Regions from separate parts of the Glutamicibacter sp. NPDC055354 genome, predicted to be linked through region 4. Evidence: riboswitches for the same ligand, from Rfam matches in the RefSeq annotation. Region 4 holds a riboswitch; each other region holds the start of a gene.

What was found. Region 4 has a riboswitch for S-adenosylmethionine ahead of ACWICV_RS10425 (hypothetical protein). Riboswitches for the same ligand answer to the same signal wherever they lie in the genome.
Region 1: linked by a shared signal. The riboswitch ahead of ACWICV_RS14345 (flavin reductase family protein) and the one ahead of ACWICV_RS10425 (hypothetical protein) in region 4 are both predicted to bind S-adenosylmethionine.
Region 2: linked by a shared signal. The riboswitch ahead of ACWICV_RS08375 (OsmC family protein) and the one ahead of ACWICV_RS10425 (hypothetical protein) in region 4 are both predicted to bind S-adenosylmethionine.
Region 3: linked by a shared signal. The riboswitch ahead of ACWICV_RS15460 (O-acetylhomoserine aminocarboxypropyltransferase/cysteine synthase family protein) and the one ahead of ACWICV_RS10425 (hypothetical protein) in region 4 are both predicted to bind S-adenosylmethionine.

Annotation. Positions count from the first base shown of each region.
Region 1 is NZ_JBSHMB010000003.1:230,092-237,847, forward strand. It holds gene ACWICV_RS14335 (ZIP family metal transporter) at 1-6, opposite strand, end outside; gene dnaB (replicative DNA helicase) at 68-1,423, opposite strand; gene ACWICV_RS14345 (flavin reductase family protein) at 2,492-2,992, opposite strand; SAM riboswitch class IV at 3,087-3,203, opposite strand; gene ACWICV_RS14350 (long-chain-fatty-acid--CoA ligase) at 3,580-5,187, shown strand; gene ACWICV_RS14355 (PaaI family thioesterase) at 5,203-5,619, shown strand; gene ACWICV_RS14360 (hypothetical protein) at 5,946-6,224, shown strand; gene ACWICV_RS14365 (dihydrofolate reductase family protein) at 6,496-7,086, shown strand; gene ACWICV_RS14370 (PQQ-dependent sugar dehydrogenase) at 7,094-7,756, shown strand, end outside.
Region 2 is NZ_JBSHMB010000001.1:1,794,928-1,802,683, reverse strand. It holds gene ACWICV_RS08390 (SDR family oxidoreductase) at 8-778, shown strand; gene ACWICV_RS08385 (L-idonate 5-dehydrogenase) at 768-1,823, shown strand; gene ACWICV_RS08380 (hypothetical protein) at 2,501-4,564, opposite strand; gene ACWICV_RS08375 (OsmC family protein) at 4,810-5,361, opposite strand; SAM riboswitch class IV at 5,393-5,514, opposite strand; gene ACWICV_RS08370 (DEAD/DEAH box helicase) at 5,655-7,756, shown strand, end outside.
Region 3 is NZ_JBSHMB010000004.1:78,555-86,310, forward strand. It holds gene ACWICV_RS15435 (helix-turn-helix transcriptional regulator) at 1-547, opposite strand, end outside; gene ACWICV_RS15440 (GNAT family N-acetyltransferase) at 731-1,207, opposite strand; partial or broken gene ACWICV_RS15445 (IS3 family transposase) at 1,319-2,393, shown strand; gene ACWICV_RS15450 (hypothetical protein) at 2,411-2,812, opposite strand; gene ACWICV_RS15455 (CoA-binding protein) at 2,858-3,352, opposite strand; gene ACWICV_RS15460 (O-acetylhomoserine aminocarboxypropyltransferase/cysteine synthase family protein) at 3,352-4,725, opposite strand; SAM riboswitch class I at 4,841-4,935, opposite strand; gene ACWICV_RS15465 (histidine phosphatase family protein) at 5,047-5,607, shown strand; gene ACWICV_RS15470 (RNA polymerase sigma factor) at 5,722-6,219, shown strand; gene ACWICV_RS15475 (methylated-DNA--[protein]-cysteine S-methyltransferase) at 6,216-6,845, shown strand; gene katG (catalase/peroxidase HPI) at 6,944-7,756, opposite strand, start outside.
Region 4 is NZ_JBSHMB010000002.1:41,904-49,659, forward strand. It holds gene ACWICV_RS10410 (SNF2-related protein) at 1-1,137, opposite strand, end outside; gene ACWICV_RS10415 (LOG family protein) at 1,224-2,414, shown strand; gene ACWICV_RS10420 (VIT1/CCC1 transporter family protein) at 2,478-3,581, opposite strand; gene ACWICV_RS10425 (hypothetical protein) at 3,637-3,903, opposite strand; SAM riboswitch class IV at 3,920-4,033, opposite strand; gene ACWICV_RS10430 (DinB family protein) at 4,101-4,688, opposite strand; gene ACWICV_RS10435 (helix-turn-helix domain-containing protein) at 4,822-5,388, shown strand; gene ACWICV_RS10440 (hypothetical protein) at 5,525-5,941, shown strand; gene ACWICV_RS10445 (APC family permease) at 6,048-7,577, shown strand; gene ACWICV_RS10450 (PucR family transcriptional regulator) at 7,633-7,756, opposite strand, start outside.

The sequences.
Region 1 (7,756 bases), on a different contig from region 4:
GAACATGGCACCCACTATAGCCAGCAATTCGCTGGCTTAGTAGGTGCCATATGAGTTCTGACTGGGACTAACCCTCGGTGGACATGTTATTGAAGCGCGAGTAGTGGCCCTGGAAGGCCACGGTGATGGTCTTGGTCGGACCGGCACGGTGCTTCGCGATAATCACGTCAGCTTCGCCCGGACGGTTTTCCTTGTCGTAGACGTCATCACGGTGCAGCAAAATCACCATGTCGGCGTCCTGCTCAATCGAGCCCGATTCGCGCAGGTCCGAAACCATTGGCTTCTTGTCGGTACGCTGCTCGGAACCACGGTTCAGCTGCGACAGCGCAATCAACGGAACGTCGAGTTCCTTGGCGAGCAGCTTGAGGTTACGCGAGAACTCGGAAACTTCCTGCTGGCGCGATTCCACACGCTTGCCCGAGCTCATCAGCTGCAGGTAGTCCAGGATGATCATGCGCAGCTCATTGCGCTGCTTGAGGCGACGGCACTTGGCACGGATTTCCATCATGGACATGTTCGGCGAATCATCAATGAACAACGGGGCTTCGTTCAGCCGGCCCATGGTCGTGGCGATCTTGGTCCACTGTGCGTCTTCCACCGAGCCCTTGCGCAGATCCTGGAGCTGGATGGATGCTTCGGCCGAGAGCAGGCGCATCGCAATTTCATTGCGGCCCATTTCCAAGGAGAAGAACACGGTGGCCATATTGTGCTTGATGGCAGCAGAACGGGCGAAGTCCAGCGCGAAGGTTGACTTGCCCACCGCAGGACGGGCGGCGATGATGATCATCTGGCCGCCCTTCAGGCCCTGGGTCAGCTCGTCGAATTCATAGAATCCGGTGGGCACACCGGTAATGCCATCGCCCGCGTTGGCCGCGTTCTCGATTTCATCAACGGTGTCTTCGATGATGTCCGAAAGGCGCACGTAGTCTTCACTGCTGCGGTTCTCGGCCACCTTGTAGACCTCTGCCTGGGCTTCGTTGACGATCGCATCAACTTCACCATCTGGAGAGTAGCCCATCTGGACAATACGCGTTCCGGCGTCAACCAATCGGCGCAGCACGGCGCGTTCGCGCACGATTTCTGCGTAGTACCCGGCGTTGGCTGCAGTTGGAACCTGCTGGATGAGATTGTGAAGGTAGGCGGCGCCACCAATGCGCGAGATCTCGCCGCGCTTGGTCAGCAAGTCGGCTACGGTGACCGCATCGGCTGGTTCGCCACGACCGTAGAGGTCGACAATCGCCTCGTAAATTGATTCGTGGGAGGGACGGTAGAAGTCGGTGCCGCGAATGGATTCAACGACGTCAGCAATGGCGTCCTTGGAGAGCATCATGCCACCGAGGACCGACATCTCGGCCTCGATATCCTGTGGCGGCTTGCGCCCTGCGTCGGAATCTCGTCCTTCGTAAACCGGCTCAGCACTCATTGCAGACACTTCCATCCCCTATTGACCCGCTGGGAAAAATTATCCTTGCCTCATGGCAACGCTTCATCGTGTCAGTCGATACGGACATTTGGATGTCAGGCGCCTGTGGATATTTCTCTCCCGAACCCAACACTAGGGCTGTTATTAACAGGCGTAAACCTCATTATCCACAGAATATGTGGATAACACTCCTCTACCTGTGGAGTTCCCTGTTCACAGTCTGGGGAGAACTCTGTGGATTACCCCACTCTACGTATCATTAGTATCTGTTGACTTGGTTGTTTGTATTCGCACACCTGTGGACAGAAACTTAATTCATTGAAGCTCACGCCAACCGGCCCAAGGCTATCAACACCCTTAATCGCCCAGTTCCCAGGGTTTTTCACCCTTTGCACACATTTGCCCATGTCTTGTCCACAGTTTTGTGGATAACCTTGTGGATACTGGTGAATTTACAAAACCCTAAGTCACCGTGGATTAAATTCGCCAGCAAGGCCGGATCTTCCAGTAGTCCACAATCGGCCAGGGTTTCTGCGTTCGGGGGCGGTGGATAACTTAATGTGTGCAACGACTCGGCGGGCGAACCTGGATCAGCGACTGGGCTGCCGGCGCACTCTCGCCACTTCGCGTCCGCGACGCGCGCCAGTGAAGACCCCATAAAGCGCCGGTTTCATTTGTGATGCGCAGCCTTTGCATGGCTCGGAAACCCCATCCGAGGGTTGCCGGCAATTCGCTGCCACTCTGGTCCAGCGTGCAGCGAGGATCCATGAGCTACCTGCGCGGTTCTGTTCGACAGCCCAGGCGGGTGGCGGATATGGCGAGTTCAAGGTTTCTCGCGACAGATACTTTGATGACGAGGTCATCGCCAAATGCCTGGGGCAGCTGGCCCAAGATGGCAGGCCATGAGATTGCCAGCCATCTTGCCACGTCTTCAGGGTGGCGAGAGAGAACGGGCATTGCCGGTGTCGAGGGCTGCGGGGAACGGCTCAACCCGCCTAACCGGAATTCAAAAAGCTCCGGCCAGATCGATGATTTGATCTGGCCGGAGCTTTGGAAGATGCGAAGCGCTTATACGAGCTCAGGAATCGGCAGCGAATGGAACCGCGAATCATGGAAGATCTGTGGCGAGTGCTCGGAGGTGCGGTGCCCGTGGACTTCCATCAGGACTACCCAGTGATCCCCCGCTTCGACCTCGTTGTAGATCGAAGTCTCCAGCCACAACGTTGAGTCGTTGACGAAGAGCGCGCCCTGATCCGAGGAATAGGTATCGATTCCGCGGAACCGGTCGCCATTTTTCGAGGCAATCTGAGCGCAGACACCATCATTGCGTTCGCTCAGCACTGAGACGCCAATGCGGCCAGCTTCGCGCAGCTTTGGCCAAGTGTTCGAGGACTTCTGCACGGCGAACATCACCAGTGCAGGTTCGAGGGAAACTCCCACGGTAAACGATGAAGCGACAATTCCCGTCTTCACGCCATCCAGTTCTGCACAGAGGGCGGCTACCCCTGATGGATGCTGAGCGAAAACCTTGCGCAGGGTCAACGGGTCAAGTTCAAGATTCAATGACATGGCTCGATTCCTTTGGGTCTTGCCCACCGCGCAGTAGCCTGCAAGCATTGGCTTCTCGTTACTCGAAGCCGCTTGGGCTGAAGTTCCGCGCCGTGTGCGGTACTTGTTCCAGCACATTTTGTGTGGAACCGAATCCTCACCTGGAGCACCCCACTACCGTTGAGAGGGTTGCCGATCAGCAAGCCAGGGCTTATAGCTGATGCTCTTGATTCTGTTTAAAACGATATGGCTCATGACGAACAGCCGTCAAACATTTCACTTCGCAAATCGCAATATTCGACGCAATATTCGATCCAAGGCCCCGCCAGAAGTCCTTGGGCAGTCTTTTATTCGCCATACGCCGCGCTTCTTGAACGCCTCGGCCCCATGATCGCAGCAGGCTTCCGCCGCTCTTGATTCGGCAGAACACTAACGTCTCCCCTGGGCTCGGGGCCCTGGCGCGAATTCCCTACCGCCCACCGTAATGAAACTTGGTTTCCCGGCATGACGCTGAGGTTCATGCCACTATTGGTCATGGAGTGCATTGAGTCACACTCCTGCTTATTGTTCTCCGTAACCATCGATGACGATTGAGGAATAGCCACACCATGGTAGAGATTCAGGCAAACCATTCAGAATTGACCCCACTGCGTTTCTTGGAACGCACAGCCGAGGCCTATCCGAAGAAGACCGCCGTCATCCATGGAACTCGCAGCTTCTCCTATGAAGATTTCGAAGCACGGGTGCACCGCTTTGCCCAGGCGCTGAAGGCTCGCATTGAGCCGGGCGACCGCGTGGCCGTGCTGGCACCGAATACTCCCGAAATGCTCATGGCGCATTACGCCGTACCGCTGTCAGGCGCAGTCCTCGTTGCCCTGAACACCCGACTTTCGGCCCACGAGCTGCAATACATCATTGATCATTCTGCTGCCAAGCTGATGCTTGCCGACACAGAGCTGTTGGAGAACACGAAGACCCTGCGCCGCGAGAACCCAACGCTGGAGGCGCTCATCGAGATCACCGATGACCAGTACGCCGGAGAACGTCCGGACGTGCCCGTGGACGCCACCTTGGACGAGCTAATCGCACAAGCCTCGGATGAAAGACTTCCCTACGCCATCGCCGATGAGCGGGCTCCGATCACTCTCAATTACACGTCGGGCACCACCGGCAAGCCGAAGGGTGTGCTCTACTCGCACCGCGGCAGCTACCTGAACTCGTTGGGCGAAGCGCACCACCAGGGCTTCACCGCCAAGACCCGCTACTTGTGGACCCTGCCGATGTTCCACTGCAACGGCTGGTGCACTCCATGGGCCGTCACCGCGGCGGGAGGAACCCACCTGTGTCTGCGCGGCGTGCGCGAAGATTCCGTTTGGGATGCCATCGAGAATCTTGGAACCACCCACTTGTGCGGCGCTCCGACCGTCTGCTCCATCATCGCCGACTCCACCCGCGCCCACCAGCTCGATGCGCCACTGCGCATCACCACCGCAGGAGCTCCCCCGTCCCCGGCAATCATCTCCAAGCTGCAGAAGCTGGGCATCGAGGTAGTCCATGTATATGGCCTCACCGAGGTATACGGACCGTACACGGTGTGCGAGTACCAGGATGAGTGGGATGCCCTCGATGGCCCGGACCGGGCCGCGAAGCTCGCCCGCCAAGGCGTTGGCATGATTACCGCCGAGTCCGCACGCATTGTTGACGAGAACATGAACGATGTCCCGGCGGATGGACAGACCATGGGCGAAATCGTGCTGCGCGGCAATAACGTCATGATCGGCTACTACCGCGATGAAGCGGCCACTACCCAAGCTTTCCATGGCGGCTGGTTCCACACCGGCGATCTGGGTGTCATGCACCCGGATGGCTACATCCAGGTGCGCGACCGGGCCAAGGACATCATCATTTCCGGCGGCGAGAACATCTCCACCATCGAGGTGGAGCAGGCGCTGGCCTCGCACCCCGAGGTGCTGGACCTGGCCGTCATCGGCATAGCGGACGAGAAATGGGGCGAGCGTCCGGTGGCATATGTCATCCGCGCCAGCGGATCCTCCCTGGACGCGCAAACGCTGATTGAATTCGCCCGCGAAAAGCTGGCCGGTTTCAAGGTGCCGCGCACCATCGTCTTCCCGCAGGATCTGCCGCGCACCTCCACTGGTAAGGTGCAGAAGAATGTCCTGCGCGCCCAGGCGCTAGAAGCCAGCACACCGAACTAGCCCGAGGATCACCAATTGGATAACTCAGCACCACGGATTCCCAACAAGTCCAGCCTTTTCAGCGAAAGCATCGGACTGGAATTCGATGAAATCACAGCCACTGAAGTACGCGGCCACGCGCAGTTGGACGAGAACCACCACACCCCCTGGGGCGTAGTCCATGGCGGCGTGTACACCTCGATCATCGAGAGCGCAGGATCGGTGGGCGCCAGCTACGCGGTGGCCGAACGCGGGCAATTCGCAGTCGGCGTGCACAACGCCACCGACTTCCTGCGCCCTTCCACCGGAGCACGGGTCCAGGTGATCGCCACCGCGCTATTCCAAGGGCGCACCCAGCAGCTCTGGGAGGTCATCATCACCGATGAATCCACCGGCAAGCAGCTATCCCGCGGCCAGTTGCGCACCCAGAATGTGGATTTGCCTGAGAAATAAGACCCTCATGCCGGATGGGATTCGACTACGTGGCTTGCACGGCAACTCGACATGGGCAGGTCTACTTCGACATGAAGAAGGCCCGTGCCGACGGCACGGATTCTCATGCTCTGGAAATGGGCAAGTTGTTAAATCAATTCAGCTCAGCGCAAGCCAAGACTCCATGTGCCAAACCAGCTACTAGTGCGCTGGGTTTGCAAATAGTGAAGGCAGCGGCAGGGATACCCTTGGGCTGTTGGCGGTCCAGTTCAGTGAGCTTCTACTTCACATAATGTTTCTGCAATCCACTGAAGTAGTCCTCTCAAGCAAAGAAAGAAGTTGCGCAAATGAACGTCTCCTCCAAGAAACTCATCGGCAAATGTCCCCTATGGACTTGGGTGATGATGGGACTGGCGCTTGCATCGGCCCTGGCCCTAGTTGATTGGAACGGCTCAGGGGAGGCAAAGCCGTTGTGGATGTTTTTCCTACCTAGCGCATTTGGCTTAGCTGGTGGCATTATCGCCACAGCGAAGAAAAGCTATGGATGGGGGCTCATATCCGTAGCTCTTGGCGTACTGGCCGTGCAACTATTAGCGCTCGGAGTCACCCTCGTTCAAGGACCATAGAGGTCTCCTCGATATTTTCGGATTCCAAGTATCTTGGTATGTGTCAAGACTACTCGGAGCAGGGACCCTAGATGCACTCTAAGCGAACTTGCGAGTCCTGCGAGAGGCACCATACCGAGCACGTGAAACACCGCATCCTCAGAAGGACGAAGCGGCCAGTTGCATATCCAGAATATGGATTTGCCTGAGAATCCGGCCTAGCTGGTTTTCACACCGCGAGCACGGGCGTACGGTAGGTGGCATCTAACGCTCAAGCTCCAGGAGATTCGCCATGAGTGCGACCTATACCTTCGATGTGTTCAGCAGCCTCGATGGCTTCGGCAGCGCCGCCGGCGATTGGGGCGGCTACTGGGGAAAACAGGGGCCAGAGCTGTTAGCCCACCGCCTCGCGCTCTACACTCCGGCTTGCCGCATGGTTTTCGGAGCCAACACCTTCCGTCTCTTCAGCCGCTTCTGGGCAGAAATCGAGGCGAATCCCGAGGTTGAAGACGCGTGGGGTGTGGCCCTGCACGACAAGCCCGCCACCGTCATCTCCACCACCCTGGAAGAGCCGCTGTCCTGGCCAAACACCACGCTGGAGCGAGCTGATGCACTGGAAGTCGTCGCACAGCTCAAGGAAACTTCAGATGTGCCGCTGCGCTCCCACGGCTGCTTAGCGATGAACCATTCCCTGCTGGCGGCAGGTCTTGTGGACTTCATCCAGGTGACCATCTTCCCGGTACTGACCGGGCATAGCGGTTCTGCCCCGGTACTTGGCGGGGTCGATGACTACGATCTGGAACTTGTCGAGTCCAAGCTGCTGGACGGACGGATCCAGGAACTGACTTATCGCCCGACGCGCCATCAACCAGCGCATGGATAGCAGCTCGATGAAGCGCATTCTGGGTACCTGCCTAGTGCTCGGCGCAGTGTTCCTCGCCGGATGCTCCGCGACAACGCCGCCTCCAATCACGGCTACCGAATCGCAAGCTGTTCCAGCACCACTGGCCACCGGACTCGAAGCCCCCTGGTCCATGGTCTACGCGCAGGGCAGGTTGCTGGTCAGCGAACGTGATTCCGGGCGGATCGTGGAGGTTTTGGAGTCCGGAGAACTGCGCGAATTAGCCCGGCTCGATGATCTGGTGGCGACCGGAGAAGGCGGACTGCTGGGCCTGGCCTTCCTCGCACCGGACCGGCTCTATGCGTATTCCACCGCGGAATCCGGCAACCGCATCCAGCGGTTCACGTTGCAAGGCAGCGCCGGGAATCTTTCACTGTCGGCCCCGCGCACCTTGATTGACGGGTTGCCCTCGGCCAGCATCCACAACGGCGGGCGGCTGGCCATCGGCTCCGAAGGGATGCTCTATGCCTCCGTGGGCGATGCGGGCAATCCCCAGCAAGCCCAGGACCTGCAGCAGCTGGGCGGAAAGATCCTGCGCATGGCACCTGACGGCAGCGTCCCGGACGACAACCCGTTCGAGAATTCCCTCGTCTACAGCTATGGGCACCGCAATGTGCAGGGCCTGGCGTGGAGTGCTGATGGCACCATGTAC
Region 2 (7,756 bases), on a different contig from region 4:
GGAATTCATGAGCCAACTTTTTGACCTGTCCGGACGCCTGGCCCTGGTCACCGGATCCTCCCGCGGCATTGGCCGCGAACTTGCCAGTGCCTTGGCGGATGCCGGTGCCACCATCATCCTGCATGGCCGCGACGAGCAACGCCTGGCCGAAACCGTTGCCGAATTCAGCAGACGCTATGGCACCGAAAGAATCCATAGCGCCTGCTTCGATGTCACCGATGATGCCGCCGTGCGCGAGAACATCGCAGCCATTGAAAAGAACATCGGCCCCATCCGCATTTTGGTGAACAACGCGGGTATCCAGCACCGCGTGCCCATGCTGGATCTGGAGGTGGCTGACTGGCAGCGTGTGATTGACACGAACCTCACCAGCGCATTCCTGGTAGGCCGAGAGGTCGCACGCTCCATGGTGCAGCGTGGCGAAGGCAAGATCATCAACATCTGCTCGGTGCAAACCGACTTGGCCCGCCCCACCATCTCCGCCTATAGTGCGGCCAAGGGAGGCCTGCGCAATCTCACCCGCGCCATGACCGCCGAATGGGCTGGTTCGGGACTGCAAATCAACGGCATCGCACCGGGCTACATCCACACCGAGATGACGCAGAATCTGGTGGATGACGAGAAATTCAACTCCTGGATTCTGGGCCGCACCCCGGCTGCCCGTTGGGGAACTGTCGAGGATCTGGCCGGACCAGCAGTCTGGTTGGCCTCGGATGGATCGAACTACGTGAACGGGCAGACCATTTTCATCGACGGAGGCATGAGCGTTGTCGTCTAATTCCCTCGCCACCAGCACGTTGGCCGTCGTGGCCCATGCAGCCGGTGATTTGCGTATTGAACAAATCGAGCTGGCAGCGCCGCGAGCAGATGAAGCACGCGTTGCCATCGCTTACGGCGGTATTTGCGGATCAGACTTGCATTACTGGAGCCACGGCGCCGCCGGGGAATCGATCCTCAAGGCTCCAATGGTTCTCGGGCATGAAATCGTTGGGACCGTCATGCAGGCCGCCGCTGACGGCAGCGGGCCGGCAGCCGGAACCAAAGTCGCCGTGCACCCGGCAACACCAGGCGAGACCGGGGAACCCTACCCGGCCGACCGCCCGAATCTTTCCCCGGGGTGCACCTATCTGGGCTCGGCCGCCCGCTACCCGCACACCGAGGGCGCATTCGCCCGCGAAGTGAACCTGCCATCACGCATGCTGCGTGAACTACCCGTTGGCCTGTCACTGCGTGATGCCGCACTGGCAGAACCGGCTGCGGTTGCTTGGCATGCGGTGTCGCGCGCCGGTGAAGTCGCCGGCAAGAAGGTGCTGGTTATTGGTGCTGGGCCGATCGGAGCTCTCGCTGTAGCAGTGCTCCAGCGTGCCGGAGCCAAAGAAATCATCGCAGTGGACATGCACGAGAAGCCGTTGGAAATCGCCGGGAAACTCGGTGCCACCTCCACCTTGCGAGCCGATGACCAGGAAGCTCTTGCCCAGGTGGGCGCGGACGTGGTGATCGAGGCCAGCGGCAACTTCTGCGGGTTGGCCTCCGCAGTGCGCGGTGCCGTGCGCGGCGGTCGAGTGGTCATGGTCGGGTTGCTGCCCTCAGGAGAACAGCCGGCGCTTATTTCGCTGGCTATTACCCGCGAGCTGGAACTGGTTGGTTCCTTCCGCTTCAACGACGAAATCGACCAGGTGCTTGCTGCCCTGGCCGACGGGTCGCTGCAGGTTTCCGAGGCGGTAACCCACGAGTTCCCGGTGGCCGATTCGCTTGAAGCCTTTGAAACGGCGAAGGATTCGGGGCGCTCGGGCAAGGTCTTGCTGAACTTCCTGGGGGAATAAACAAGCGTAAAAAATCCCACGGTTCCGCTTCTGGATCATTTGGAACCGGAGCCGTGGGCACTGTTCAAGCCGGGTCATAGCCTAGTACTGGGTTTTACCCGCGAACCATCAATGACGCCGCGGCAGCACGAGCCGAAGAAAACCCGTCTGAGCTGGATGGCCGTCCCGTCTCTGGCCAATGTATTCTCGCTTGCCAGCATATGACTCGCGAACGGGCAAGATTCGAAGAAGGTTCCGAAACTGTCCAAAACGGTTCTGAGCGCGATTCTGATGCGCGTTCCGGGGATAAGCCAAGGCATCCAAAGTTCTTTGATAGAGGTCTTCTTCGGGACTAGTCCCCGGCCGCATCCGAAATCATCACCACTGGAACTAGTGGGTTTTGGGCGGTTGGCTTCGTGCCGATCTCGCTGCCGCATGGGAGCGTCTTGGAGATGGCTCGGCTGATGCAGCGCTCGCGGTAAACCCGTCAGAGTACTGCGCAGCCGGTTGGCTGTAACCGCAAAATAGTTCGGTCGTCGGGCAGAATACTAGCTTGATATACGGATTCAAGTTCAGCTCAAGGCTTGAGGCCATATTCCCGGCAGGTCACAGCCGAACTCCTGCCTGCCCAGCAGCACAAAAACAGTTCGGGTCTCATGCTCTGGTCAGGGAAGAAAGTGCTCACAGTCTAGGCCGTCTTATTTCACGGTCCGCCGAGCGCTAGAGACATAGGGCGTTGTGGCATATCCCTTTTTGGAGGCTCGAACTTTCAACGAGATCTTGGTTTTGCGATCCTTGGGGGTGAGCGTATAGCTCGATTTGGTGGCACCCTTGATCTTGTTGCCATTGCGCAACCACTGGTAGCTGAGCTTGCTGCCTGCCGTCCACCCGCTGGTTTGGGCCGACAAGGTTCGTCCGGCCTTAAGAGTTCCTGAGGTCTTTACCTTGCCCTTAGTCAACGTGCCATAACCAATACGCTTGGAGTCGCTGGTGATCGAAGTATTCTTGAAACCGGGTTTGCTAGCCGATACCTTGACACTGACCTTTGTTGACCGATCCGCTGGAATTAGCCGGTAGGTGCTCTGGGTAGCGGATTTGATCTTCTGACCATTACGCAACCACTGGTACTTCAGCTTGGAGCCCTGGGTTCCTCCGGAGTGGATGGATTTCAGGGTCTTGCCCACCTTTGGTGTTCCGGTAACCTTGATGTCGCCTTTGGCAAGAGTACCCGCGGCAACAGACTTACCGGCGCTGGTGGCAACCAGTGAGGTGTAGCCTTCACGAGTGGCAGAAACTTTCACCGACAACTTGGCGGCTCGATCGGCGACGGTAGCCGTGTACGTTGATTTAGTGGCCTTGAAAATGACCCTTCCGTTGCGCAGCCACTGGTAGCTTAGCTTGGTGCCGTCGTATCGACCGGTGACATTCGCCTTGAGTCTCTTTCCAACCTTCGCCGTTCCGCCCAGCTCAACCCTGATCTTCGGCAACGCTGCCTTGCGCACCAGCACTGGAGCCGAAACAGCGGAGAAAGTCGGGGTGGCATTGGGCCAAAAAGCAGTGGTCCGGACCGAGATCTTCGCACCAACATCAGCCGGTGTGAGCTTGAGATTCGGGAATACGGCCATCGGAATGGCCGTTCCGTTTCGGAACCATTGGAACTGGAAGTCTTGCGGGCTACCAGACCACGTGCCGGTGTTGACAGTGAGTTCACTGTCGGTCACTGTGCTGCCAACGATCACGGGCGGTCCAGTTTGCCATGTTCCGGGGCCAATAACTGCGCTCGTCTCGGGGGTACTAAGTGCTTGATAGCCGTCGGGAAGTTCATAGTTCAATACTGCCCGGAGCGGGACGCCTTCGCCCCCAGGGAAGGGGCTGAAGGATGCATCAACGATGTTCAGCTCGGCAACGGAATGCACCTGAACCTCGGACCAGGGCAACTCGAAGGGTAGCTCGGGATTAGGCGTAAATATTGCCTGCGTCCGTGTTCCAACGGCCGGCGGTGCACTGAACGTCACTGACCCCAGATCGACGATTTGATTTTGAATGTAGCCGCTGAAGCTGCGGCGGGTGAGTTGTTTGCCGTCAGGCCAGGTTGCCGTAGCTAGAAGCTCGAGGTTGCCGCCACCCCACTGGGGAAGCACCGCAATAGTTTTCGTTGTGCCCACGAGCTGTGGAGCCGAATCGCTGTCAAGATTCCACTGAAATTGGAGGCTAGCTCCGGGGGCCGAGATTGATGCAGCCAGATTCTGGCCTACGGTCCGGTCTCCGGTAATAATGGGCTCGTTATCGATGGGATGCCGCGGGTCGTCAACTTGGAATGTTGGAGCCGCTACGTCAGTGTAATTTCCTCGCGCGTCGGGAACCACCATCGAGCTTGAATTGTCATAGTGACCGTACGGGGCGTTGTCCAAGATCCTAAACTGGAGCTGGTAGCTGGTAACGCCATTAGCGTCGGTGCTCAGGCTTCCCGGAATGATGTTGCCGCCGTGAAGTTTTTCGCTGGTCACTTCAGACCATAATGGCAAAGTCTGTGGCGACCAGTTTATGTATTCCGATTCTGAGAGGGGATTCTCGTCGGTGAATCGTACCGTATACGTTCCGGTTTCACCCGGCATTAGTACCGGTTTGTCGATGGTGACGTCGATAATTTCTGGTGGCTGAGAGTCGTCGATGTCCGTTGTGACGGCACCGGCCGCAGCAGGGGGCAACGCAAGTACTGCCGCAAGTGCCGCCGACATGATGGTTCTACCAGCAATTTGCATCAGTGATTCCTCTGCGCTTATACCCAAGATGAGGTAATGATGATAGCGAATTCTACCCATCAATGCACAATGAGTCGAGAGGCTGAACTACTAGTCAGAGGCGGGCTTTCCAATCTGAACATATTGCCTGTCCAGGGGATATCACTGATCGCGCAAATTATGTTTAGGCGGCGGGAAACACCGTGCCGTCAGACGCGTATCGCCACCGGCGTCATGGTGAGCGGTGGCGATACGCCTCTATAAAATTAGTTTGAACCTGCGATGCTCACAGCGGTATTGACCGGTACCGGATTGGCGAAGAGGTCCAGCACCGGGCAATGGGCATCCACTGCCTGGCGCAGTTCTTCATAGCGTTCGGCCGATTCCGGGCCGGTGATCTGGATGTCCAGATCCACCGACGAGAATCCCGGGCGGATGGACTTGTCAATGCCGAACAGGCCACGGACATCTAGGTGGCCATTGGCCACAATCTTTACCTCGTCCACCTGGATGCCGAGGTTCTGCGCGTACAAGCGGTAGACCACAACCTGGCAGGAGATGAGCGCTCCGAGCGCGTATTCCACGGGGCTTGCGGCCAGGTCGCTGCCACCCAGGGCAGCTGGCTCGTCGACCTGGAAGGTGTGCTTGCCCGAGACAATGTTGCTGGCTACTGAATCGAAGCCTTCGCCCTCGACGGTGAAAGTCAATTGGGCACTTTGCGGGGCAGCCGAAATTCGTTCGCCCCAGCCCTTGCCTGCTTCCTGCAGGCGCTGTGCGCGGTCTTCGGATACGGTTGGGGCAGATGCTGCATTAGTCATGGGGAATTGATCCCCTTTCTGGCGCAAGGGGCGCCATCGCTTACGCATCTTGGCTGTCAAGATGCGTCGAATCTTCACCTGGGGCACCCCGCACAATGACGCAGGAGGGTTGCCGTCCATTCAGCCAGGGCTCAAAGAGTGGAACTCGTGATTCAGTGATTAATTTCTATCGGTTGCAGGGCCCGCGGGTAAAGGGCAGAAGTAACTTTTCGTCACCGGGCATCTTGCTTTCCGGCTCGCTAAGATGGAATCTAGCTCTCGGGCGCCCACTGCACGAACAATGAACGGCGAGTATGGAATTCCAGCTGACACTTTCTGCGGCCCAGACCTTGGTGACCGAATCCGAATACAACCTGGGCCAGTTCCTGTGTGATTCCGGAAAAGTGCAGATCGCCAACCGGGTAATGCAACCGGGATCTACCCGCATCTCCGGTGTGGTGCTGCGCGAATCGGTGATGGCCCAATTGGAAATCACCGAGGGCAATATCAGCTTCACCAGCTTCTGCGGGAAGCATCCGGGGGTTCAGTCCTGTGAAGATGTCGCCGCCTTGCTCATCGAGGTCACCACCGAAGAAGACCAGGGCTTCTTCGTCTCCGACTCCGGGGTGGATCCCCACGCATGGAAACGCAATAGCAAGCCGCAGTGGGAACGTACCCTTGACCGTCTGCTTCCAGTCATTTCCGATGAGCCGCTGGCTGTCGAAGAACCGCTGGGATTGATCCTGAAAGTGGTCAGCGAACCCCGTTATGGCGGCGAGGACGCGCTGACCTTGCAGGCACGCCCGGCCCGCCAGGGAACCAAGAGCCCCTGGATCCAAACCGGGATCAGCTGGCGCAATGTTGCTTTTGATGCGCGGTTCTCCAAGAAGCAGCGTCGTGCGGTCGTTGAACTGGACCGGTTGCGTGAACACGTTGAACAAGATACTTATCGCCATTCGTGGGATCCCAAGGAGTGGATCTCCTTGATGGATCTTCCAGGCCAGGACCTGCTGGATGCGTTCGAAGCCCTGCGTGAAGCTGGAGTGCAGATCGTCAACGGTGGTTCTACGGCCAAGGCCCCGGTGGAGTTCAGCGAGCAACCAGCCATGGCACACGTGGATGTGCGTCGCGGTGAACATGGCCTGAGCATGGAAGGGAAGCTGCGCGGGCCGAGCGAAGAGCACGTCTACCTCTTGCCCATAGGCACGCCGCCGACCTTGTTGACTTACGCGTCCAGCCCCTTGCCGAAGGCCAGGGAAATCGGTTTGGCCCGGTTCGCTGAACCGGTCACGAAGGAACTGGCCACATTTATTGAATCCGGTGCGCAATCCATCCCGCAGGAAGGCGTTGAGCTTTTCGAGCGCCAGCACCTGGATCGATTGCGCCTGATGGCACCGTTGAAGAGCGAGGATGACAGCTACAGCATCCCTGTTCCAGCACGCCCCAGCCTCAAGCTGTCCCTGGAGAGCATCCGAACTCCGCTGACCGTGAGCTATTCCTGGGAGTACGCCTCCGCGGGCCCCCGCCAGTATGCCGTGGAAAAGGAAATTGCTGCTTCGGTGCAGGACAAGCTCGGCGCGCAGGCTTCCTTGGGGCAACTGACCTCTTCAGGAATCTTCCCGCCGAAGGAATTCAGCACCTCCGAATCCATCGATTTCTTGGTCTACGCATTGCCGCTCTTGGCAGAGCATCCTGATGTGGTCGTTGAAGAGCAGAACAGGCTGCCGAAGTACCGGATCAGCCACGCGCCGGCCGCTGTCAGTGTCGAAGCCGGCGAAAGCACGGGGGACTGGTTCGACTTGTCTGTGGAAGTGCTCCTGGACGAGACCAAGGTCCCGTTCCCACTGCTGCTGGAGGCCTTGACCAAGCAAGATGAGTATCTCGTCCTCGATGACCTTACGGTGATCCCGATTGATGGTGCAGATTTCACGCAGCTGCGCCAGCTGATATCAGAGGCCGGGGAGCTGGGCACGGTGCAGGGCGATACGATCCGCATCCATAAGTTGAGCATCGACTGGTGGCAAGAACTGGTGGATCTGGGCATTATCGAAGCCCAGCACAACCAGTGGCTGCAGACCATGAAGGCGCTGCAAAGCGGTGAAGAAATGCAGCCGGTCCAGCTAGCGGAAACGTTCAACGCTGAACTGCGCCCGTATCAGGGCCACGGCCTATCCTGGCTCAACTTCTTGCGTACCCATGATCTCGGTGGCGTCCTTGCCGACGATATGGGTCTGGGCAAGACCGTCCAGCTGCTGGCTTGCCTTGAACAAGCGCGCGTCGAGGATCCTGCACAGAAATTCCTGGTGCTGGCTCCTACCTCGGTGGTGGGTAACTGGATCAATGAGGCGCAGCGATTTGCGCCGCAGATGAGCGTCACCGGCATTACTTCAACAGCTAGAAAGAGCGGCCAAAGCAT
Region 3 (7,756 bases), on a different contig from region 4:
GTAAACGGTTGGCAATGCCATGGATACGAGGGTCATCGGGCAAGCGCAGCGCTAGCTGATGAGCTGATGGTTTGAGTACGTCGAAAACTACAGCCTCCGCACGCGCTCTGGCTTCTTGGCTCAGTTCCCGACTGGATAAATGGACCAGCAACGACTTAAGCAACGGTTTCATGTCGATCACTGTAGGGGTACTGAATGGGGTGGTGGTTCGTTCAGGGGAAAAGAACGCGCTGAAAAGTTCTACATTTGCGGTCAGGCGTCCACCGTGCAGCGCTCCGGACGGAATCCACAGACCATGACCCTCGGAGACCGTAAAAATCTGTCCTTCGATTCGAGCGGTGAGTGTCCCATCTTGGGTCCATAAGAGCTCATGGGCCAGGTGCGAATGAGGCTCCCACTCCGTAGAGACATCAATGGTGTGCGTTTCGCTCAGAATCACAAATGATGAGGTCGCATCGCTAGGCAAGGCAGTTGCTTGCACTAGAGCAGTACCTGGTTCACGGGACCAAGTACCAAGCCCGATGGTCGAGGTAGGAGGGGAAGTCATATTTGCAGTATAGAAAGTATTCGGCATGACATAGCAGGTTTCATGTTAGATCTACCGAACCCCTTGAAGAACGGTTCAATAATCGCGTGCCAAAATTCTACGGATCGGCTACTAAACCAAATACATTTCACCCCCAACTGGTTCAATCAGGAATCTAGGCTGCGTTCGGTTACCCACAGAAGGCTATTCCAGTGTGTAGTACTCAAGCATGTCATCACGTTTTTCCAGTCTGAATCCTCGACTGGTGAGCAGTCGGGTTGAAGCAGTGTTAGCCGGAGCTACGCGGGCACTGAATTTCGTAATTCCGTATATCTTGGGAATTGAAATCAGGGTGCTATCGAGCACGGCTCCACCAACTCCTCGCCCCCATTGATCTGGAGATACCCAGTAACCGACCTCCACGCAACTTTCCTGCCGGGTGCAAAACACGAGGCCCACTGCTGCATTTGCTTCAGTAGCTAGGAACCATCGAGAGCCCCCCACAGTGTCGAGTGGTTCATGTTGGAGGGATTGCTTAACGCAGGCGTTGATGGTTTGCCGGTCCCATGGCTCCCCATACCCAATAAAACGAGCTACACGTTCATCCGAGGCCATGCTGGCAAAGAATTCGGTGTCTGCGCTGCGAAATGGACGCAGGGTAATTGATTGTGAGCGCGACATCCAAAGCCTTTCGATGTCGTAAATTTAAAAAACTCTTAAATGCATTAAACAGTACTAGACGTACCTATGGCGCTCTTATTTCAAATAGAGGTCAATGAGCGCTCAGAATCCCGCGCCGACCGCGCCGAGCGTCCCATAGCGGAAACCGAAGAACACGGCCCAGTGAAACGGTCCACAACGAGAACCTGCGCAAAGAACTGTTGAAGGTGAAACGGGAGAACGGCTTCATAAAAGTTGTCGGTGCCTATCGCGCCTCGAACAGTAAGGAGTAAGCGCGGTCTTAGACTTCATCGAAGCCCACATAGGCGAGTATCCAGTGAACTGGATGGGCAGGAAACCCAGAATTCCAGGGGCAGTCACTACCGATGTCTGAACGCCTGCCAAGAGCTGAGCGAAGCCTAAGTCCTGCGAGCACACCGCACGAAACTGCTCCAGGACGAGTGTGAGGCGTCCAACCAGGTCGCCGGTGGCGGACAATTAGTGGATTTGATCCGCAAAAACCATGAGGAAGACATCTCGACATCCACGGTGATGTCGCTCATGAAAGAGCTGAGAATCCGGGCCAGGCGGATGAGCGCCTTCAAAACCACGACCGTGCGTGAGCGCCAATCCCGGACGGTGCGTATAGAAAACCATAGGGTCGACAATCTCGGCATTCCTGACTTCCGCTCCTCGCGGCTTGCGGCGAAACTGTTAGGCGATATTGCCTGCCTGCGCGCCGGTGAAGGCTGGTTGTATTTGGCGACGGTGATCGATTTGAATTCGCGACAGATCGTGGGCTGGTCAATGGGTAAGAACATGTAAACGTAGTTGGCCATTGACTCGAGGGGGCTTGCTGCGTCGCAGGCGTTCATCCAGTTTGGTAGTGTGTTCCATTCAGACCGAGGCCCCAATGTACCTCGGCGCGTTCCAGAGGTGGTGTGCTGCGCACAGGGTGCGGTAGTCGACGGGACGCGCCGGGGTGTCCCTGGGATAATTCCGTCGCCGAGTCAGCCTTCTGGACGACCAAGAAGGAAATGTTCCACCACAGGTTCTTCAGCAGCAGGGTGGCTGCGTGTGCCGCAGTGAAGGAGTGCATCGCGGTTTGGTACAACCGGAAGCGCCCGTATACGGCAAATGGCGGAGTTAGCCCCAGGCGGTTCTGGACTCATATCAGGAAAGGGATCCTCTAGCTTTGACGGCTTGAGGAAATGTACAAAAAGATCAAAGTTCGTGTCCCAAAAACTTGACCAGCTCAGGCGCAATGCTATTGCGAGATGCTGGAATGTTCTCGGGCCAGGGGAATTGAGTTTTCATATAGCAGTGCGGGCGGGATTTTTCTTCTTTCGTTCGCGCTCGTAGCGAATCAAAATCGATTCTCTCTGCCTGTTTTAGGGTTTGGGTCGTTTGGCCTTGCGTTGCAGTGCTGTGGTTTGCAGATTTTTCGATCTGTGATTGAACGCGTCGGGCACTTCGGGGCCACACCCACGGCATGCCGTGGGCCAATTGCGTCGACCATGGTTCGGCAGAGGTCTTGTTCTTCCTTCGGAATGCTCCGTGCAAAAGTTCAGCGTCGTTGACCAAACCGGCCATTTCCGGGGAATTGCCGCAGAAAAATGGGTGCATGCAACGCAATGTTGCATGCACCCATTTCCTGGAATCTTGGACTCCCTAGGCAAGTACCTGGCGCTTGGAGGAAATGACGCCGGTATTGAATCCAGCCAGGCGCAGGCCGCCGTGGAAGCGGGCGTGCTCGATCTTCACGCAGCGGTCCATGACCACATTCATGCCCGCGGCCTCGGCGCGCCGGGCCACTTCCTCGTGCCAGGATCCCAGCTGCAGCCACAGGGTCTTCGCGCCTACGGCCAGGGCCTCGTCCAACACGGTAGGCAGGTCATCGTGCTTGCGGAAAACCTCCACCAGATCCGGGGTCTCCGGCAGATCGGCCAGCGACTTGTACACCGGCTGGCCCAGGATCTCATCGATTACCGGGTTGATGAAATACACCTTGTACTTGGAGGAGGAGAGCAGGTAGGTAGCCACAAAATAGCTGGCGCGCGATGGCTTGTTCGAGGCGCCGACAATGGCGATGGACTTGGTGTCACGCAGGATCTCCAGGCGCTGTGCGGCTCCCGGGCCTTCCCAAGCGGTATCAACGGCAGTCATTAGATTGCTCCCTTCGAAGCGGTTGGCAATGCGCAGGCGGAACCGTCGTAGGCCGGTGCCTCGAACCCTGCGGCGGAACCGGCAATCGCTTCCTGCGAAGCGGCCAGCGCCTGGTCCAGATCCCAGAGGATGTCCTCGACATCTTCCAGTCCTACCGACAGGCGGATCAAATCTTCTGGCACGCCAGCGGAGACCAGCTGCTCGGCGCTCAGTTGCTGGTGGGTGGTGGAGGCCGGGTGCAGCACCAGGGTGCGGGCATCGCCGATGTTGGCCAGGTGGCTGGCCAACTGCAGGGCTTCGATGAACTTCGAGCCGGCTTCGCGCCCGCCCTTCACCCCGAAGCTGAAGACCGAGCCGACGCCCATGGGCAGCAGCTCCTTGGCCTGCGCGTGCTGCGGGTGGGATTCCAGGCCGGCATAGTTCACGTAGGTCACGCGCTCATCGGCCTGCAACCAGGCAGCGACCTGCTTCGCGTTGGACAGGTGGTTGTCCATGCGCTGCGGCAAGGTCTCCAGGCCCTGCAGCAGCTGGAATGCGGACTGGGCCGGCAGAGCCGGTCCGAAGTCGCGCAGCTGCTCGCTGCGCAGCTTGGTCAGGAAGCCGTACTCGCCGAAGTTGTCCCACCAGGAGACGTTGCCGTAGCTGGCAACCGGTTCGGTCATGGTGGGGAACTTGCCATTGCCCCAGTTGAACTTGCCCGACTCGATGACCACGCCGCCCAGGGTGGTGCCGTGCCCGCCGATGAACTTGGTGGCCGAGTGGATCACGATATCCGCGCCGTGCTCGATAGGGCGCAGGATGTACGGGGGAGTGAGCGTCGAATCGACTACCAGCGGGAGATCGTGGCGGTGCGCCACCTCGGCCAGGCCCTTCAGGTCAGCGATGTCGCCGGACGGGTTGGCCACCACCTCGGTGTAGACGGCCTTGGTGTTTTCCTGGATCGCCGCTTCGAAGTCGGCGGGATCATTGGAGTCGATGAAAGTGGTGTTGATGCCGAAGCGGCGCAGCGAGACATCGAGCTGGGTGATGGTGCCGCCATAGAGCTTCGAGGAAGCCACAATGTGGTCGCCTGCCTGGGCCAAGGCCGCGAAGGTGACGAATTCCGCGGCCATGCCCGAGCCGGTGGCTACCGCTCCGATGCCGCCTTCCAGCGAAGCCATGCGCTCTTCGAAAGCCGCTACGGTCGGGTTGCCGATACGCGAGTAGATGTTGCCGTACTTCTGCAGGGCAAAGAGGTTGGCCGCATCGTCAGCGTCCTTGAAGACGAACGAAGTGGTCTGGTAAATCGGCACTGCGCGTGAGCCATGCTCGGCATCGGGGGTGCCTCCGGCATGCAATGCTCGGGTGCGGAATCCAAACTTGTGATCTGCCATGGTGGCTTACGACTCCTTGTCGATTGGGGTTTCGCGGGCACCGCAGGGCGGGCCGCGATCGAGGCAGGAATCCCGGAATCAATGTCGCTTCCTGCTGTGGTCCAACGGGTAGGCGGCTGCATCGTTTCTGGCGGTAGCACCGTAACCACCGGATGTGGCAGGTTGCTGCGGCGTCATCGAACCAGATCTCTCAGCCGCTCGGGATGGTGTAATAATCTTCGCAACATGACCGTTCGTGACCCAACTATGAGTCGTAACGTTGCGTATTGGAGCTGTTATCGGAGATTCTTCGATACCTATTACCCCGGTTAGGCTGGAGTCATGGATACTTCGCTGGCACTGGTGCGACACGGGCAGACCGATTGGAACCTTGCAGGGCGCCTGCAGGGGCGTACCGATATCCCGTTGAACGATACCGGGCGCGAACAAGCTCGCGAGGTCGGGCGCCAGCTCATCGGCCAGAACTGGTCGCTGGTACTTGCTTCGCCCTTGGAACGTGCCCGGGAAACTGCCGCGCTGATTGCCCAGCAGATCGAGGCCGAGACGGGGAACGCTGTTCCGGAACTCATTGAACGCGGCTTCGGCCCGCTGGAAGGCCGGATCATGGCCGAGGTCAGCGAAGCGGAATCGGCTGCTGCCAAGGACCTGCGTGAGCCGCGTGCCCAGATCTTGAGCCGTGCGGTGCCAGCGCTGCTGGACTTGGCCAGCAGGCATGCCGGGCGCAAGGTCATGATTGTCAGCCATGGGGCCACCATGCGCACCATCCGTGACGCATTGGCCGGAACCACGGATCCCCAAGGCGTGGAAAATGGCGAAATGCTCCACTTGGACTTGATCCGCCTTGAGCAGATCGCCAGCGAATTGGATCTGATGGCATTCTAGGAATCCATGGGGTCTCTGCGTGAAGGAAATTTTTTTCATTCACGCCTCACAAAATGGTCTCCTCGTACGTTTACATGGTGAGAAGCCATGAAGGCGCAAAATGCCAGGAGATCCATGCAAGCACCGTTCGAGCGGATAGTCCAGGACTATGGACTGAACGTCCTGCGCGTTTGCCGTGCCCTGCTTGATGAGCATCGCGCGCAAGACGCCTGGTCCGAAACGTTCCTTGCCGCGCTCAAGGCGTACCCGCAATTGCCTGAAGACGCCAATGTCCTGGCATGGCTAGTGCGTATTGCCCGGAACAAAGCCATTGACGAGTTGCGCAGGAACAAGCCGGAAATCCTCATCGGCCAAGACGTGGACAGCCTGGCCCCATCGGCCCAACGGCCGGATCTGCAGTTGGAGAACCTGCAGCTGTGGCATGAGGTGAACCAGCTTCCTGGCAAGCAGCGGCAGGTGGTGGCCTACCGCTATCTGGGCGGAATGAGCTACGCGCAAATTGCCGGAATCCTTTCCGGCACCGAAGCTGCCGCCCGGCATTCGGGCGCCGATGGGATCAAGAATCTGCGGGCCCGGATGGATGACCAAGAACTATGGAGGGAGCAGCCATGAACGGAATAAATTATCGGCAGCAGGCTACGGCCGCTGAAGCGCAAATCCTCGACTCGCTGCAGGGCCGGCTCGTTGAGCGGGCCCGTGCACGGGAACTTGTTGATGTTGCCTATCGCGTGGTCGATAGCCCCGTGGGGGCCTTGCTGCTGGCCAGCACCGATGCCGGGCTGGTCCGGGTCGCTTTTGAATCCGAAGGCCATGACCGGATTCTGGAGGTGCTCTCGGAAAGGCTCAGCCCGCGGATCCTGCGCGACAAGTCGAGCCTGGATGGTGCCGCCCGGCAACTGGAGGAGTATTTCGCGGGCCAGCGGCATGGCTTCGATCTTCCGGTGGACTTGCAGCTCTCCACCGAGTTCCGCCGCCAGGTGCAGCTGGAACTGGGTCATATCGATTACGGGCATACCCTGAGCTACGCCCAGCTGGCGCAGCAGATCGGCAAGCCGAAGGCGGTGCGGGCCGTCGGTTCAGCCTGCGCCACCAACCCGATTCCCATCGTGCTGCCCTGCCATCGGGTGCTGCGCACCGATGGTTCATTGGGCGGCTACCTGGGAGGCTTGGAAGCCAAGTCCGAGCTGCTGAAGCTGGAGAACCCGGACTTCGCCAGCGGCGCCGCGACGCTGTTCTGACGGGCAGCTCCCGCATGAAACAAGTGCTGGGCTGCTGCCTCCCTTGCGGGAAGCAGCAGCCCAGCACTAATTGCTACGGGCTCGCGGCCCAGCAGCTGCTACTTGCTGCGCAGTTCGAAGCGATCTGCGTCCATGAGCTTGGCCCAAGCGGAGGCGAAGTCATTGACGAACTTCTCCTTGGCATCATCCGAAGCGTAAACCTCGGCCAGTGCACGCAGCTCGGAGTTGGCACCGAACACCAGATCCACGCGGCTGCCGGTCCAGCGGCCATCGGTGGTGGTGTAGGTCTGCTCGTCAGCGGATGGGGTCCATTCCAACCCCAGCTCCAGCAGGTTCGCGAAGAAGTCGTTGGTCAACGCGCCTGGGGTGTCGGTGAAGACGCCCAAGTTGGAGCCGTCCCAGTTATTGCCGATGACGCGCAGTCCACCGAGCAGTACGGTCGCTTCCGGTGCCGAGAGGCCCAGCAGATTCGCGCGGTCGATCAGCAAGTACTCGCTAGGCAGCTTGACGAAGCCCGAGTCGTAGTTGCGGAATCCGTCGGAAACTGGTTCCAGCCATGCGAACTGGTCAACGTCGGTTTGCTCCTGGGTTGCGTCTACGCGGCCCGGGGTGAATGGAACCTCGACCTGCTGGCCAGCTGCCAGGGCTGCCTGCTCGACTCCGACGTTGCCGGCTAGGACAACGACGTCCGCGAAGGAAGCCTTGATCCCGGAAGTGGCGTTGAAGTTGTCAACAATCTCTTCCAGCTTGGCAATTACCGGTTTGAGCTGCTCAGGCTGGTTCACGCTCCAGGAGACCTGTGGTTCCAGGCGGATGCGGCCGCCGTTAACGCCGCCGCGCTTATCCGAGGTGCGGAAGGTCGAAGCGGCCTTCCAAGCCGTGGATACCAGCTGCTGGACGGTCAGTCCCGA
Region 4 (7,756 bases):
GCGGGCCAAACGCGGGTAGGAGGATTCAAAGAAATCGTTGATCTCCGGCCTAGGCACGGTGACCGGACGGCGGTCAACATACCAGCGGCGGTGCGCGTCAGGAATCGGCTCAACACTTGGCGCGAGCCAAATTTCATCAGGCTGAGCCAACTGGGCATAGAAACCATGCTCGGCGATGACACCGCTTGGTGCTTCCGGATCGAGAATGAGATCCTGGTTTGCAATGTGCAGGACACCGTCCAATTGCAGTCGTTGCTCATCCAGGGAGGCCTGCATGCTGAAGCTTGCTGGAGCAACGATGCGCACGCGCTGCTCGGATCGGGTCGTGATCAGCGGAATTCCCAGCTCATCAGCTTGGTCAAGCAGCGGCCAGAGCAGATCGGAAGCGTACTCGTCCAGGAACAGCCAGTCCTCATCCACCTTGAACTGCAGCTGGCTGTCGCTGCGCGCCATGGAGGCAAAGCGGGTAAACCAGTGGTGCTGCGCCCGCAGCAGGTTCCAGCCGTAGGTCTTGAAGCCCAGGGTGGTCCAGCGAAGCTGGCCACGAACCCAACGGCCTTCGGTGTTGCGTACCATTGGGCGCACTCCCAAGCGGAAGCGCTTATTGCGGGTCGGGTGCGGGATGGTTCCGGTCGGCATCCACTGTTGCTGCTGGGTGGCGTCCTTCGAATCGAAGAGCAGGAACTGAAGCGCCATCGGCACTACCGGATCGTGCTGCGAACCAAGCAGGCCATCGGCCGGGCCCGGCTCGGACTCTTCAAACCATGAATCGATTTGCTGCGACCAAACTGTGTTCGGCTTCTCTTCCCGGGCAGGCACGGCGCGTGGCTGGGAAGCGATCTTGTTGGAGACAATAGCCAGTGCCGCGATGTGCGAGCAGATTCCGGGTGCGTCGCAGGTGCACTCGCACGATTCGATCTTCCACTCTCCACCGTCCATGAGGACCTGGATCATCGGAGAATATTCTTCGCCAGAATCGGTGACGGTGCCTTCGATCTGGTGGGTGCTTTCGTCGAATTCCACGTCAACCACGGAATTTGCTTCTGCAGCCAGGTTCTTTCCATAGAAGAAAGGAACGTTGCCCAGAAAAGCCAATAAGTGGCGGGCATCAATGGTTGGTGGAACAGATTCAATCATCCTCTCATCGTTTCACGTTCCGGGCCTTCGCGAAAGTTGAAGGGCCTTTCTGTGAATAATCACTATCTATGACGTAGCGTTGACGCATGTCCCAAGTGTGGCCCTACCTTCCAGCACGCGCAGTGAACATAACGACGCTCGTTGAATTCGACCGTCTCGCAGCCGAAGCGCTGGCTTCCCACCGCGCACGCGGAAAAGGCTGGCGAGTGCACCGTGTTGATCTGCGCGAACGGGATACCGTGCTGGAATCCTTGGATCTTTCCGAAGCGCTATTCATCGATTGCCAGTATTCCGCGCAAGGAGCGCAGATCGTGCAAGCCACTGGCGGGCTGTGCATGAGCTCGGGGGAGGAGCTTCCCTTCGAGACGGTGGCTCGCGGCTTGTATTCGCCGCATGAGTTGTACTCGGGGATCCGGACGCAGACCTACGAGCATGTGCCTGATGCGAAGATCTACGCGTACTCCCAGCAGCATGCAGCGGTGAATTCCGATAGCGATAGCAATGCGCTGGCAAGAACCCTGCATGATCACCACATTGGCCAGGCGCTGGTCTCGGCAGTGTACGAGGGCACGTTCAAGGAAACCCCGATTATCGGGGTGATGGGCGGGCATGCGATGAGCCGGGGCACTGCGCAGTATGCGCAAGCTTTGGAGCTTGGGCGCATGATTACCCGGGCCGGCTACGCGGTCGCCACCGGTGGAGGCCCCGGCGCAATGGAAGCTGCCAATGCCGGTGCGTGGCTGGCCGATTACGGACCAGAAGATGTCGCTACGGCATTGCAGATGCTGGCCGAAGTGCCAGATGCGATCCATCAGCGCACCGGCTGGGCGAGAACTGCGTTGATGGTCAAGGAGCGTTTCCCGAGCCAGCGGCAGTCCCTGGGCGTGCCAACCTGGTTCTACGGCCATGAGCCGCCGAATCTGTTTGCCACCCAGATTGCCAAGTTCTTCGCCAATTCCATTCGTGAAGCGATTCTGCTGGAGCAGTCCAACGGCGGGCTGGTAGTTCTGCCCGGGGCCGCTGGCACGGTGCAGGAAATCTTCCAGGATGCCTGCGAAAACTACTACGCTACCGGTGCTCGCGTGGTGCCGATGGTGCTGATCGGCAAGGACTATTGGACGAGGGATCTGCCTGCTTGGCCGCTGCTTCAGGCCCTGGCCAAGGACCGTGTCATGGAACAGAAGATTGCTCTGGTGGAAACCGCCGAAGAAGCGATGGAGTTCATCCAGAGCATGCAAACCCTGCGCCGGCGTACCCGGCGGCCGGAGAACAGCTAGAGCACGGCATGGAAAATGCCGGTACAGACAGTGCCGTACCGGCAGTCGCAACGTAGCGGGCTACTAGCTGATGCTGACGTCGAAGATCAGGCCCAAGCAGTAGGTGATGGCCGCTGCGCCCCAGCCGATGGCTAGCTGGCGCAGGCCGCGCTTGAGTGGCGAGGCACCGGAGAGCAGGCCTACGATCCCGCCGGTGATCATCAGGGCCAATCCCACCAGGACTACCGAGACGATGATCGCGGTCATGCCGGACAGGCCAAGGATATACGGCAGGATCGGCACCACAGCACCGGAAGCAAAGAGGAAGAACGAGGTGGCCGCCGCACCGGTGGCCGAACCCAGCTCCTGGTGCTCCTTCTCGAGTTCTTCGCCGCGACCCTCTGGGTTCAGCGAGAAGTCGGGGTTGCAATCGCAGGTGAACAGGCCCATGCGTTCGGCGGCCCGGTGCTCGGCATCTTCATCGCTCATGCCGCGGGCCTTATAGATTAGCAGCAGCTCGTTGGCGTCCAGATCAAGGTTCGGGGCCGCTGTCAGCGTGACCTGGGTTGGGCGTGAAGCTGTCAGCAGCTCGCGCTGGGAACGCACCGAAACGTATTCGCCAGCTGCCATGGACAGTGCACCGGCCAGCAAGCCGGCAATGCCGGAGAACAGCACGAAGGTCGCTGAAACACCGGTCGCACCGATGCCCATGATCAACGCGAGATTGGAAACCAGCCCGTCGTTGGCGCCGAAGACCGCAGCACGGAAGTTGCCCGAAAGGCGCGCACGGCCTGCTGTAGCAAGCGCGCGAACGACTTCTTCGTGGACCTGTTCGTCGGCCGCCATCTGCGCGGTGGCGTCCTTGTCATCGCGGTAGGGCGAACTGCTCTCGGAGCGCTGGGCCATGGCCAGCACGAAGACCGAACCGAAATGCAATGCCAGGAAACGCAGCATGGTGCGGCGCAGCGACGGGCGGACTTCCTTGACATGTTCGCCGAGCAGGACGCGCCAGTGGGATTCGTGGCGTGCTTCCGCCTCTGCCAGGCCCAGCAGGATTTGCCGTTCCTGCCCGGTTTTCTTTTCCGCGAGGGCCCGGTAGATGGAGCCTTCTGCGACTTCATCAGCGAGATACTTGCGCCATCGCTGGATCTGCGCTTTGGTAGGTTCGGTTGCTGAGTGCTGTGACATCGCGAAGATGACTCTCCTGGAACATGGAGTTTCCCAATGAAACCCGTGGATCGGATCAACTACCCAGTTTAGTCAGGGCTCCTGCACTTGGGAATTTGGCAAGACTAAAAGCAAATCGCTTGCCCGCAGGATCTCCGGCGACTGGCACCACCAGCAGCAATTCAGATGTGGCCGGATCGAAGGTCGGCCGGCGGGCACAACGAGCAATGAGCTGTTCAAGCCTGAGCGGATCTGCAACGTAGCGGGTGCGCCAGCGGCCTTCGGCCTTGAACTGCACTTGGCCGGTCTGGCGGTCGATGACGGGCAGAATCGGATATGCCATGGGACGTCAACTCTCTTGCGAGCTCTTGCCCGTGCACCTGTTGATGCGCGGACCGCTTCCTCATCCGAACCACCCATGAACTTGGGGTTGGTGCGCGGCCAGTCGGAGCTTGGCGCCGCGTCTCGTGAAGCAACATTTCCGATGGTACCGCCGGTGGCAGGGCGCGGTGAAGTCCGAATGCGTAATATGACTGCGGCTCAGCTGCCCGGGGCAAAGGCATTGGCCAGTTGCTGCAGCTTCTCGCGTTGTTCGGCCCATTGCCCCGCGGTGTAGCCGGGCAGCAGATCCAGTTGCGCGGTCCAGCCAGCACGGCCATCGAGCTGCTCGCGGATAATATCCAGATGCCCTGCATGCCGGGAGGTCTCGGCGAGCGCATGGATGAGCAGGTGATCCAAGGTGGTTTTGCCAGCTGGCCCCCACCACGGTACCTCTACGGGACAGTCCAGGGGCAGGTCGCTGATGGCTTCATCGGCGAAGGCGATGGCTTTCCGATACAGGCCGATCAGCTGTTGCGCATCCATATCTGCTGGCGGGAGGAAATCCGCGTCGGGATCATGCGGCGCAATGAATTCGCGAACGTAGCGGTCATCGGCCCTGCGCTTGAGGCAGGTGCCGAAATATTCGTATTCATTGATCGCCAAATGGTGCAGTACTCCCAGGATATGGGTGCCTGTGGGGGTGAGCGGAGTGCGTGCCAGGTGTTCGGCGAGGCCTTCTGCCTTGTAGATCGCATTCTCGCGCGCGTCGTTCAGGTACCCGCAGAGCTTGTCCTTGGTGCTGTCCATGGACAGAGTCTAGTGAGCGCTGCAGCCTCGCGGTAGAGGGCGCGGTGTGTTTACCATTGGTAAACTTGCCCCGCAGGCCTTGAAGCCAAAGTGGTTGCGGTTGTTGCTGCAGAAAACGTCGAGGAGCCAAACGATGAAAACCTTGCCAGTTGAACCAACCGGTGCTGCGATCAATATCGGTGCGAGGCTGCGCGGGGTGCGCCAGACCCAGCGTATGACCATTGACCAGGTCGCCGAGCTATCCGGACTGACCAAGGGTTTCCTCTCGCGTGTGGAGCGCGACCTGACCAGCCCTTCGGTTTCCACTCTTTTGCGGTTGTGCGAAGTGCTGGGCATGGAGGTCGGTACCCTCTTCGAGGTTCCTGAAACGAAACTGGTCCGACTGGAGCAGGCGCCCCGTGTTTCCCTGGGCGGTGACGGCATCACGGAGCAGCTGGTCACGCCGCGCAGCGAGAAGCGGGTGCAGATGATTCGCGCCGAGATTGCGCCAAAGGGCACCGGTGAAGCGGAACTGTATTCGGTGGATTGCGAGCTGGAAGTGCTGCACGTGATCGCTGGAAAATTCATCCTGGTATTGCCTGATCAGCGCGTAGAACTCGAAGCAGGCGATACGATCACCTTCCCCGGGCGTGAACCGCATAGCTGGGAAAACGATTCTGATGAGGTCGCTGTGGTTACCTGGACGCTGATCCTCTCATGACGCCAAGCCACGGCACTTGCTGCCATGGCACGGCATGCGCAGTGCGGCTGCGCGTTCGTCTGCGGGGAGATGAACCGCGTATTCTAGGAACGATGCGTTGTTCCGGGCGCTCGGGACAATCAGTGATGGGAGAGGCGTGAGGACAGGCGAACCAACCGCTGCGCAAGATCAACTGCGCAGTATCAGCTGGTGGGCTTCGATACTTTTCGGCGTTCTTATTGGCACCACCTTGACCTGGATCCGCACCCAACGCAATTTCTTCTTCATTGGCGCCGCGATTCTGGCCGTCGTCATTGTCACCATTGGCGTGCGGACGATTCGCCGACGGGCACGCTTCCCGGTGATGGCGCAGGCACGCACCTCGTGGGCGTATGTGCTGTGGACCGGTGTCCTGCTGGTCCTGGCCGGACCGATCCAGCTGGTGTACGTAGCTGATGACCTTTCCGAACTGACGATCAAATCGCTGGTCATGTCCGCAGGCTTCTGCCTGGGCATTCACGAGGTCGACCGCGCGCTGGTGAAAGCCAGCAAGAAGCGCTCCGGCAAGGCCTAGCCTCCTGATTTGGGCAAAATAGCCTGAAATTTAGTCAAAACATCCAATACCCTTTGGCGCGATTTTGCATAGTGTGATCCTGATCAACTTTCCAGAAGGGGTTGCCATGTCAGGAAAAACCGCGAAGAACCACACCGCAGAACCAGGCCTCAAGAAGGTCCTCGGCCGCTGGGATGCCTTGGCCATAGGCGTTGGCGCGATGATCGGTTTTGGCTGGGTCGTGCTCACCGGCGACTGGATTACCACCGCCGGTCCGCTGGGAGCCACGCTGGCCATGCTGGTTGGCGGTGGCATCATGGCGGTAGTCGGCCTGACCTATGCCGAACTCGTTGCGGCCATGCCGAAAGCAGGCGGTGAGCACAACTACTTGCTGCGCGCCATGGGCGCCCGCTGGTCTTTTGCCGGTTCGTGGGCCATCGTCGGCGGCTACATTGCGATCGTGGCCTTTGAAGCAGTGGCACTGCCCAAATCCGTGCTCTATCTCTTCCCGGAGCTTTCGCAGATCAGATTATGGGAGATCGCTGGCTCAGAGGTCTACTTGACTTGGGCGCTGGTCGGTGTCGCCGGTGCGATAGCGATCACCTGGATTAACATCCGGGGCATCAAGACCGCCGGTGTAGTGCAGACCTTCGTGGTGCTCTTCCTCTTCGTCATCGGCGCAATGCTGCTTGCTGGCGCATTCACCGGAGGCGAGAGCAGGAATATGGAACCATTCTTCGAAAACGGGGTGGCCGGCTTCTTCGGCGTGATGATCGTGGTGCCGTTCATGTTCGTCGGCTTCGACGTGATCCCGCAGTCCGCCGAGGAATGCGACATCGCCCCGCGAAAAATTGGCAAGTACGTGGTGATTTCGGTGCTGATCGCCACCGCCTGGTATGTGGGGATCATCCTGGCCACCGCCTCGGGAATGGGCGCTTCGGCGCTCGCCGGATCCGAACTTGCCACTGCCGACGCGATGGGGGCACTGTTCAATTCCGAAATCATGTCAAAGGTGCTGATCGCCGGCGGCATTGCCGGTATCCTCACCTCGTGGAATTCGTTGCTGATGGGTGCTTCGCGGCTGATGTACGCGATGGCCAGTTCCGGGATGCTGCCACGCTGGTTTGCCTACCTGCATCCGAAGCACCGCACACCGAGCCATGCACTGCTGTTCATTGGCGGCCTCTCCATTCTGGCTCCATTCTTCGGCACCGCCATGCTCGGGTGGTTGGTGGATTCCGGTTCGCCGTCGATCGTGATCGCCTACCTGCTGGTGGGCGTGGCGTTCTTGATTCTGCGCCAGCGCGAACCGCAGATGCAACGCCCGCTGCGCGTGGGCGGTGCGGGAAACGGCGGCAAGGTCATCGGCGTACTGTCGGTGGTCTTCTGCGCCGGCCTGATTTCGCTGTATCTTCCGGGAATGCCGGCGGCCATCGGGTGGCAGCCGTGGCTGCTCTTCGCCGCTTGGTGGATCCTGGGCATGGCCTTCTTGCTGCGGGTGCCACGCGGGATTGCGCCGGGCGAATTCGCGGAAGAGGAATTGCTGCAGAAGCTGAGCATCCGCCAGCAAGCCAAGCTCGGTGCCACCGGCCCGGACGCCGCAGCAACGCGACGCGCCAGTGCGCCGCACGATAGCCGGACTCGGCTCAAGGGCTGACGGCTGTACCTAGGGCACGCCGCGGGATCTGGCTATTGCAGAGACTGCGGCGTGCCTATTTCTGTGCCCGGCGCAGGGCCAGCCAGAGCGAGGCGGCGGCATCCGGATCATCGAGATTGGCGCCAAGCAATTCCTGGGCCACGGTGATGCGGTGGCGCAAGGAATTTCGGTGGATGCCC